2 regions of the Janthinobacterium sp. SUN137 genome follow, and region 1 is predicted to be linked to the other one. Evidence: predicted binding sites of a transcription regulator. Region 1 holds the regulator's gene; the other holds the start of a gene.
The links. Region 1 encodes LexA, which represses DNA repair genes until DNA is damaged. Its sites were predicted from a motif close to ACTGTATNNNNATACAGT; they were not measured.

Region 1 (4,414 bases):
AGCTGCCCGGCCGATGCCGGGCATTTTTTTCTCCGCGATCATGAACGATAAAAAAAACTACGGCTTTACCACCACCATCCTGCATAACGACCGCCGCAAGGGCATCGAACATGGCTCCCTGCACAAGCCCGTGCACACTTCCGTTGCCTTTGGTTACGCCGATGCGCGCCAGCTCGCTTCCGTGTTCCAGGGCAAGGAACCGGGTTTCCGCTATGGCCGCCAGGGCAATCCGACCGTTTCCGCGCTGGAAGACAAGGTCAACAAGATGGAAGACGGCGTGGCGACCCTGTGCTTCGCCACCGGCATGGGCGCCATCGGTGCCGTGGTGCAATCCTTGCTGCGCGCGGGCGACCATGTCGTGTCGTCGGCCTTTTTGTTTGGCAACACCAACAGCCTGTGGCAAACGGTGACGGGGCAGGGCATCGCCGTGTCGTTCGTCGACGCCACCGATGTGGCCAATGTGGCGGCCGCCATCACGCCGGCCACGCGGATTGTTTTCGTGGAAACTATTGCCAATCCGCGCACGCAGATCGCCGACCTTAAGAAGATCGGTGACTTGTGCCGCGAGAAGGGCATCCTGTACATCGTCGACAATACGATGACGACGCCATACCTGTTCCGTCCCAAAGCCGTGGGCGCGGGCCTGGTGGTCAATGCCTTGACGAAATCCATCGGCGGCCACGGCAATGCGCTAGGCGGCAGCTTGACGGACACGGGCGTGTTCGACTGGACGCAGTATCCGAACATTTTCGAGAATTACAAGAAGGCGGCGCCCGCACAGTGCGGCATCGCGCAAATCCGCGCCAAGGCCTTGCGCGACTTTGGCGCCTCCCTGGGGCCGGAAGCGGCGCACCATATCGCCGTCGGCGCGGAAACCATGGCCTTGCGCATGGACCGCACCTGCTCGAACGCCCTGGCGCTGGCCACCATGCTGGCCGCCGACCCGAGAGTGGCCGCCGTGCATTACCCGGGCCTGGCGTCGCACCCGCAGCACGCGCTGGCGACGGACTTGTTCCGCAGCTATGGCTCGCTGTTCAGCTTTGAATTGAAGGATGGCATCGACTGCTTCGATTTCCTCAATCGCCTCAATCTTGCCATTCCCGCCAGCAACCTTGGTGACACGCGCACCCTCGTCATTCCCGTCGCCCACACGATTTTCTATGAGATGGGCGCCGAGCGTCGCGCCAGCATGGGCATCGCCGAATCCCTGATCCGCGTCTCCGTCGGCATCGAGGATGAGGCCGATTTGCTGGGCGACTTCAAAAATGCGCTGGACGCCTAAACAGCCGCGCAGCATGTAAAAAGGGCCGCAACAGCCATGCTGTTGCGGCCCTTTCTTTAGCTGCAGCGATTTAATGCCAGCTGCGCATCAGGCCGACAGCCAGCCCTTCCAGGGCAAACTCATCTTCCGGCGACACGGTGATCACCTTGAAGTCCGGGTTTTCCGGCAGCAATTCGATGACGGAACCCGTCTTCTTGTAGCGCTTGACTGTCACTTCGTCGCCGATGCGGGCCACGACGATCTGGCCATTCTTGGCGCTGTCGACTTTCTTGACGGCCAACAAATCGCCATCCATGATGCCGGCGTCGCGCATGGACCAGCCGCGCACCTTCAGCAGGAAGTCGGGCTTGGCCGAAAACAGGGCCGGGTCGACGTTGTAGCTCGCTTCCAGGTTTTCCTGCGCCAGGATGGGCGAACCGGCCGCTACCCGGCCGATCAGGGGCAGCGACATCAGCAGCGCTGCCGGCACCTTCGACGGCAGCGCTTCGGCGGCGGCGCCGATCAGGCGGATGCCGCGCGAGGTGCCGGGCGAAATCTCGATCGCGCCCTTGCGGGCCAGGGCCTGCAAATGCTCTTCGGCCGCGTTGGCCGATTTGAAACCCAGTTCATTGGCGATTTCGGCACGGGTGGGAGGGAAGCCCGTGTTTTCAATCGCGTCCTTGATCAGGTTCAGGATTTGTTCTTGTCGTGCTGTCAGCTTGATCATGAGCGGTGGGTGCATACTAAAATGCTGTCTATATGAACAGTCTGTATTTTTGTACAGTATCGCCCACTATGCAAGGGGATTTCCGTGTTTTAGGCGAATTTCGCAAGAAATACTTGTCCACGGGCGGAAAGCACGGTGGCGCGCGGGCTTTTCGGGCCGATGTGGAAGGAATGATTGAAACGTTTGCAAAAGGCGGTTATAATCTTCGGCTGACCTTCCCACACCCGTCTTGACGCCGGGGTGGGCGATTATCAATCCGACCTGAAGGAGTTTGCATGCGTCATTATGAAATAGTCTTTATCGTCCATCCGGACCAAAGCGAGCAAGTGCCCGCGATGATCGAACGCTACAAAGCCAGCGTAACCACCCGCGGCGGTTCGGTTCACCGCGTGGAAGATTGGGGCCGCCGTCAAATGGCTTACTCGATCCAAAAGCTGCCTAAAGCACACTACATCTGCCTGAACATCGAATGCGACAACGAGACCCTGGTCGAGTTGGAAACAGCATTCAAATTCAATGATGCCGTGTTGCGTCACCTGACCGTTAAAATGAAGAAAGCTGAAACAGCTCCTTCGCCGATGATGAAATCGGTACAACGCGAAGACGCGGCCAAAAGCCACCGCACCGAAGCACCAGCAGCCGCTCCAGCCGCAGCAGCAGCTTAATTCTTGACCAGGATCGTGCGCTGAACCAGCTACAAGTAACCGCCATCATTGCCGAGCGCGAAATATTGCGCTATACCCCGGCAGGGCTGCCGATTGTGAATGCAGTATTGCAACACAGTTCGCAGCAGATGGAAGCAGGAATTGCCCGTTTGACCGAGTTTGATGTTGCCGCGCTAGCCGCTGGCGAAATCTCAGGCCGGTTCAGCCAGGCAAGCTTGGGCGGGGTGTATCAGTTCACGGGTTTCCTGGCCAGGAAGAGCCGCAACAGCAAGAGTTTGGTGTTTCACATCATTGATTTTAGTGCAGTCAATTCTGACTAGCGCATTTTAGATACAGGAGCCTGACATGGCATTCGGTAAAAAGTTCGACAAAAATAAGCTCAAGCTTAAAGAAAAACGCAAACAGCAAAACCCGTTGTTCAAACGCAAGAAGTTCTGCCGCTTCACCGCAGCTCACGTTGAGCAAGTCGACTACAAAGACGTCGACACGCTGAAAGACTTCGTCCAAGAAAACGGCAAGATCATGCCAGCACGCCTGACCGGTACCAAAGCGCATTACCAGCGCCAAGTTGACACCGCAATCAAGCGCGCTCGCTTCCTCGCGCTGCTGCCATACACCGATCTGCACCACGCTTAATCGGTCAGATATTCCTGGAGAAGAACTATGCAAATCATTCTGTTAGAAAAAGTTGTTAACGTCGGTAACCTCGGCGAAGTCGTCAAAGTCAAAGACGGTTACGCACGTAACTTCCTGATCCCGCAACGCCTGGCACGTCGTGCTACGGCAACCGCTGTGGCTGAATTCGAAGTCAAGCGCGCCGAACTGGAAAAAGCTGCTGCCGCTAAACTGGCCGCATCGCAAGCCCAGGGCGAAAAACTGAGCGGCCTGACCGTTCAAGTTGCTCAAAAAGCTGGTGTGGATGGCCGTCTGTTCGGTTCCGTCACCAACTTCGACATCGCTGAAGCGCTGACCAAGCAAGGTTTTGCTGTTGAAAAAGCACAAATCCGCATGCCTACCGGCCCGCTGAAGATCGTTGGCGAGCACAACGTTTCGGTTGCTCTGCACACCGACGTGGTTGTGGAAGTTGTTATCGCTGTCGTTCCAGACGCGAACGCGTAATCGTCTGCGGGCCTGGCCCGCAAGCGTTGCCGCACTATGAAAAGCCGGGTTCGCCCGGCTTTTTTGTGGCCTTTTTTTCGCTCAATTTCAGCCCTTTATTTTTGCCAGCACGCCGAAGCGGGTATAATTCGCGCCATGAACGCCCCCTCTGATCCGCAACTGGATTCCCTCCGTATTCCGCCGCATTCGATCGAAGCAGAACAATCCGTTATCGGTGGTCTGCTGCGCGACAATGCCGCATATGACCGCATCGCCGACTTCATGCATGCGGAGGATTTCTATCGCTATGACCATCGCATCATCTTCGAGCAAATCGTCAAGATGGTTAACGCTTCCAAGCCAGCCGATGTCATTACTGTTTTTGAAACCCTGACCCAGCTCGGCAAGGCCGATGATGTGGGCGGACTCGCTTACCTGAACGCCATGGCGCAAAACACGCCATCGGCCGCGAACATCCGGCGCTACGCCGAGATCGTGCGCGACCGCGGCGTGCTGCGTAAACTCATCACCGTCGCCGACGATATCTCCGGCACGGCCTTCAGCCCGCAGGGCAAGGAAGTCAAGCAGATGCTTGACGAGGCCGAATCGAAGATTTTCGCCATCGCCGAAGAGGGCGCGCGCGGCGCCCAGGGCTGGACCGCC
Region 2 (4,414 bases), 140 kb from region 1:
GCGGGATGAACTTGCCCGTTTTCTCGGCCAGGTACAGCAGGATGGCGCCCGACTCGAACAGGGCCAGCGGCTTGCCATCGGGACCGTCCGGGTCGAGGATGGCGGGAATCTTGTTGTTCGGATTGAGGGACAGGAAGGCGGGCGACAGCTGGTCGTTTTGCTCGAAGCTGACCAGGTGCGGCTCGTACGCCAGGCCCAGCTCTTCCAGCAGGATGGAGACCTTGATGCCGTTCGGCGTCGGCAGCGAGTATAGCTGCAAGCGCTCGGGATGCCGGGCAGGCCATTTTTGGGTGATGGGGAAGTCGGAGAGTTGGGACATGGAAATCCTTTTGAGGTGTATGACGTGGCACAAGCAGGCAAGTATAGCCAAGCATGACAGTTTCAGCAGGACAACGCATTCAGCCAAACAAGCCATGCAAAAACCAGCGCGGCGCGGCATCTTCTCCGCTGCCGGCGATGCGTTCGCGGTAGACCCAGTAATGGGCGTGATCGAGTCCTTCGGCAATGAAATAATCGCGCGCCTGCGACTGCCCCCACCAGCCCGCCTCAATGCGTTCGGCGACGGACACCATTTTCAACGGCGAGCCATAAAACGGCCGGTGTTCGCGCATCAGGAGGGCGATGGGCTGGGCCAGCAGCCAGCCGGGACGGGGCATGCTGGACAAGCCGGGCGGCAAGTCCGGCTGCGCGTTTTGTGCGCCTGGCTTGGCCGGCAGCGGCAGCCACTGGTTGGCCGCCTCGGGGCGATAATCGGCGCGCGGCGCCGCCTGCAAGACATTCTCGGCGCCCAGGCGCGCCACCAGCAATTCCAGCAAGCGCTGGCGCTCCTGCGGCGTGCCGCCCGGCTCGGGAAACAGGGTGTCGCTGGGCGGCGCCATCGGCTGCACCTGCAGCGCTTCCAGGGTGAGGCCGATCACGGGCGCGTCCAGCACCAGCTGCGCCAGGCGTTCCTTGAGCAAGCGCAATAAATGCTCGTCGCGCCAGACGGCCTCGCCCAGGGCCAGGTCGATGACGGTGGGCGGGCGCGCCACCCTGCCCCGCTCGTGCGCCAGCAGCAATTGGATGCGTTCGACGGCGAATTGCCGCGCGCACAACCAGCCCGTCATTTGCTGCAGCAGGCGGCGCGCGCCGAACAGCAGCGCTTCCGCGTGCTCCACGCGGTCGAACAGTTCCAGGCTGGCGCAAAACGTGGGCGGCGCTTCGAGCCACAGGTACAGTTCCGTGCCGTGGCCATGCGCATCGTCGAGCATGTCGAGCAAGGCCCCGCCGCAGCGGCGCTGCAAGCCGGGCCGCGGCAAGTGGCGCAACTGTCCCAGGGTGCGGCAGCCGATGCCGTCCAGCCATTCCAGCCAGGGGCGCGCGGGCGGCAGCAAGGCGCATGGCAAGCCGTCGAGACGGCGCACCAGGCTCGCCATGCCCAGCACGCGGCTCCGGCGCGTCCCGGCGCGCGCCAGCAGCCAGGCGCCGCGCGCCGTGGGGGCGCACGACAGCTGAGCCGTGTAGCCCAGCGCGCGCAAGCTGGCCGCAATCTGCCGGCACAGGGCGCGCACGCCCCCGAACAGGCGCAGGCTGGCGCCCGCATCGACGAGCAGGGTCGCTTCCTCGCCCTGCGCCACCAGCGGCGAATATTGCAGCAGCGCCAGCGCCACCGCTTGCAGCGCCTGCGCCTCCAGTGCCAAAGAGCGCTCGTGCAGGCGCGCCTGCGGCGCCAGCATCAGCGCGCCCGCGCGGCGCATGCCCGGCCGGATGCCCGCCGCCCGCGCCAGCGGCGACACGGCCATCACTTGCTCCTGCTCCAGCACCACGCCGAGAAGGTCAGCCGACCAGCGCGGGCAAAACACTTCGAGCGGGAGCCGGGGCAGGTACAGGCCGATCCAGAGTCGCATGGCGTAGCAGTAATGAAGGAGGTTGCAGGGGCAGGAACAGGGGCGCGTCGCGCTGCGGTCCCCGGCGCTTGATGAAGCCGATCTCGATGCCGCCGGCGGCCGGGCGCACGGACAGGCGCAGCGGCGCCGGCGACGCATCCTGCGCGCCATGCAAGGGGCGCAGCATGCAGAACAGGGTGTTGCCGGACTGCGCGGCCAGGTGCAGGCGGCGCAGGCTGTCGGCGCGCACGTGCGGCTGCCAGAACAGCAAGGCGCCGCACGTGCCGCTGCGCAAGATGTTTTCCGCCGCCCACAGGGCATCCTTGCTGCCGGCGCTCTTCAGCCACAGCAGTTGCGACGGCGCCAGCCCCTGCGCGGCCAGGGCCAGCGCCTGCGGCGGGTGGGGCGGTTGCAGCAGCACGATGGGCAAGCCGGGCAGCTGCGCCAGCGCGGGCGCCAGCAGCCGCACTTCGCCGCTGCCCGGCTGCTGCACCAGCAGATCGATGAGACTGCCGCAGGGCCAGCCGCCGCCGGGCAGCTGCGCGGACAGGGCGGCAAAGCCCGTGTCCAGGCAGCGCGTGGCGCCCTGCCCCAGCTGCGATGCGCGCCACAGGGACGGGTGCAAGGCTTCCGGCGAGGCCATCAATTGGGAATGTTGCATAATTGAATATGAAGATGAATACTGTATGCATATACAGTACTATCCAGTCCCCCTTTTGGCAAGGCATATCTGCGCATCCCCATCCGGGGGCCGTCCCGCGACGTCCGAAAAACACCGTTTTTCACATCGATTGCTGTACCATAAGCACTCTCCTTACCGCTCGGCAATGCACCGGGCGGCTTCCTCCGTCCATAAGGAAACGCATTTGACCACCATCCAACTCATCAGCGCCATCGTCTTCGGCCTCGCGCTCATCCATACCTTCGCCGCCAAGTCGTTTGAAACATTATCGCGGCGCCATCCCCGCCATGCGGGCTTGCTGCATTTGCTGGGCGAAGTGGAAGTCGTGTTCGGCTTCTGGGCTTTCATTTTGATCATCATCATGGCCTTTGTCTCGGGCGGCGATGCGGCCATCGAGTATGCCGAGTCGCGCCATTACACGGAGCCGCTGTTCGTCTTTGTCGTCATGGTGGTGGCCGCCTCGCGCCCCGTGCTCGACGCCGTGCAGCGCCTGTTGAAGGGCGTGGCGCGCGTGATGCCGCTGCGCACGGAACTGGCCCTCGTCTGGCTGGGCCTGGCGCTCGTGCCCCTGACGGGCTCCCTGATCACGGAACCGGCCGCCATGACCCTGGCCGCGCTGATGCTGGCGCCGCAAATCTTCCGCCCGGGCATCCCTGAATGGCTGAAATACGGCGCGCTGGGCGTGCTCTTCGTCAACGTTTCCATCGGCGGCACCCTCACCTCGTACGCGGCGCCGCCCGTGCTGATGGTGGCCACCACGTGGAACTGGGACAGCGCCTACATGGCCACCCACTTCGGCTGGAAGGCCGCCATCGCCGTGCTGGTCAACGCCACGGGCGTGAGCATCTTGCTGCGCAAATATCTGCACAGCAACACCTCCGACATCAAGCCGAAGGCTGGCGAAGTGGAAGCGCCGAAAGTGCCGCTGGCCGTCAGCCTGGTGCACATGATCGTGCTGGCCGGCGTCGTCACCCTGGCGCACCATCCCGTGCTGTTCATCGGCCTGTTCCTGTTCTTCCTCGGCTTCGTGCAGGCGTATGAGCGCTATCAAAGCCCGCTGATCCTCAAGGAAGGCTTGCTGGTCGGCTTCTTCCTGGGCGGCCTGGTGGTGCTGGGCGGCATGCAGCAATGGTGGCTGCAGCCCATCGTTTCCAGCCTGAAACCGCTGGCCCTGTTCTTCGGCGCCCTGGGCTTGACGGCGATTACAGACAATGCAGCCCTCACCTACCTCGGTTCGCTGATCGTCGGCATGACGGACGAAGCGAAATACATGTTGATGGCCGGCGCCGTGGCCGGTGGCGGCCTGACCGTCATCGCCAATGCGCCGAACCCGGCCGGCGTGGCCCTGCTGCGCCGCGGCTTCAAGGATGAATCGATCGGCGCCGTCGGCCTGCTGGCGGGTGCCCTGCTGCCGACGGCCGTGGCGGGCCTGGCCTTCCTGGCCCTGTAAGACACTACACGGGGCGGCTGCCGGCCGCCCCTGTTCTCCCTCGTTCTCCCTCCTCAGTTACCTTCCTCAGTTTCCTTCATACACGAGGAAATGCAGCCGGTCATAGAACAGGCTGTAGGCATAGTCGAACGTGCCCACGCTGCGAAAACCCTTGTGCAGATACACTTGCAGCGCTTCGCTCTTTTCCCACACCGTCAGGGTGATGCGCGCGCAGCCCTTGCGGCTGGACAGGTCGCGGATCTCATGGAACATCTGCCTGAATAAACCCTGGCCCCGGTATTTTTCGTCGATGGCCAAGCTGCTGACGAAACAGTCGTCGGCGCGCGCATGCGCGAGCACGAAGGCGTCATACGCATCGTCGAGCGCCTTCATGTCATCGCGGTAATACGAGACGGCGCCGCAAGCCTGGAACTCGTC

Region 2: the regulator LexA is predicted to act here: its motif matches at 2,547-2,564, upstream of imuA (translesion DNA synthesis-associated protein ImuA).

Annotation. Positions count from the first base shown of each region.
Region 1 covers NZ_JAPWHZ010000001.1:515,817-520,230, reverse strand. Annotated here, with positions in the region: gene O3298_RS02420 (cystathionine gamma-synthase family protein) at 41-1,282, shown strand; gene lexA (transcriptional repressor LexA) at 1,353-1,988, opposite strand; gene rpsF (30S ribosomal protein S6) at 2,264-2,653, shown strand; gene priB (primosomal replication protein N) at 2,674-2,973, shown strand; gene rpsR (30S ribosomal protein S18) at 2,999-3,289, shown strand; gene rplI (50S ribosomal protein L9) at 3,317-3,772, shown strand; gene O3298_RS02390 (replicative DNA helicase) at 3,908-4,414, shown strand, end outside.
Region 2 covers NZ_JAPWHZ010000001.1:654,042-658,455, forward strand. Annotated here, with positions in the region: gene O3298_RS02985 (glutathione S-transferase N-terminal domain-containing protein) at 1-319, opposite strand, end outside; gene O3298_RS02990 (DNA polymerase Y family protein) at 399-1,886, opposite strand; gene imuA (translesion DNA synthesis-associated protein ImuA) at 1,816-2,526, opposite strand; gene O3298_RS03000 (putative Na+/H+ antiporter) at 2,732-3,997, shown strand; gene O3298_RS03005 (GNAT family N-acetyltransferase) at 4,064-4,414, opposite strand, start outside.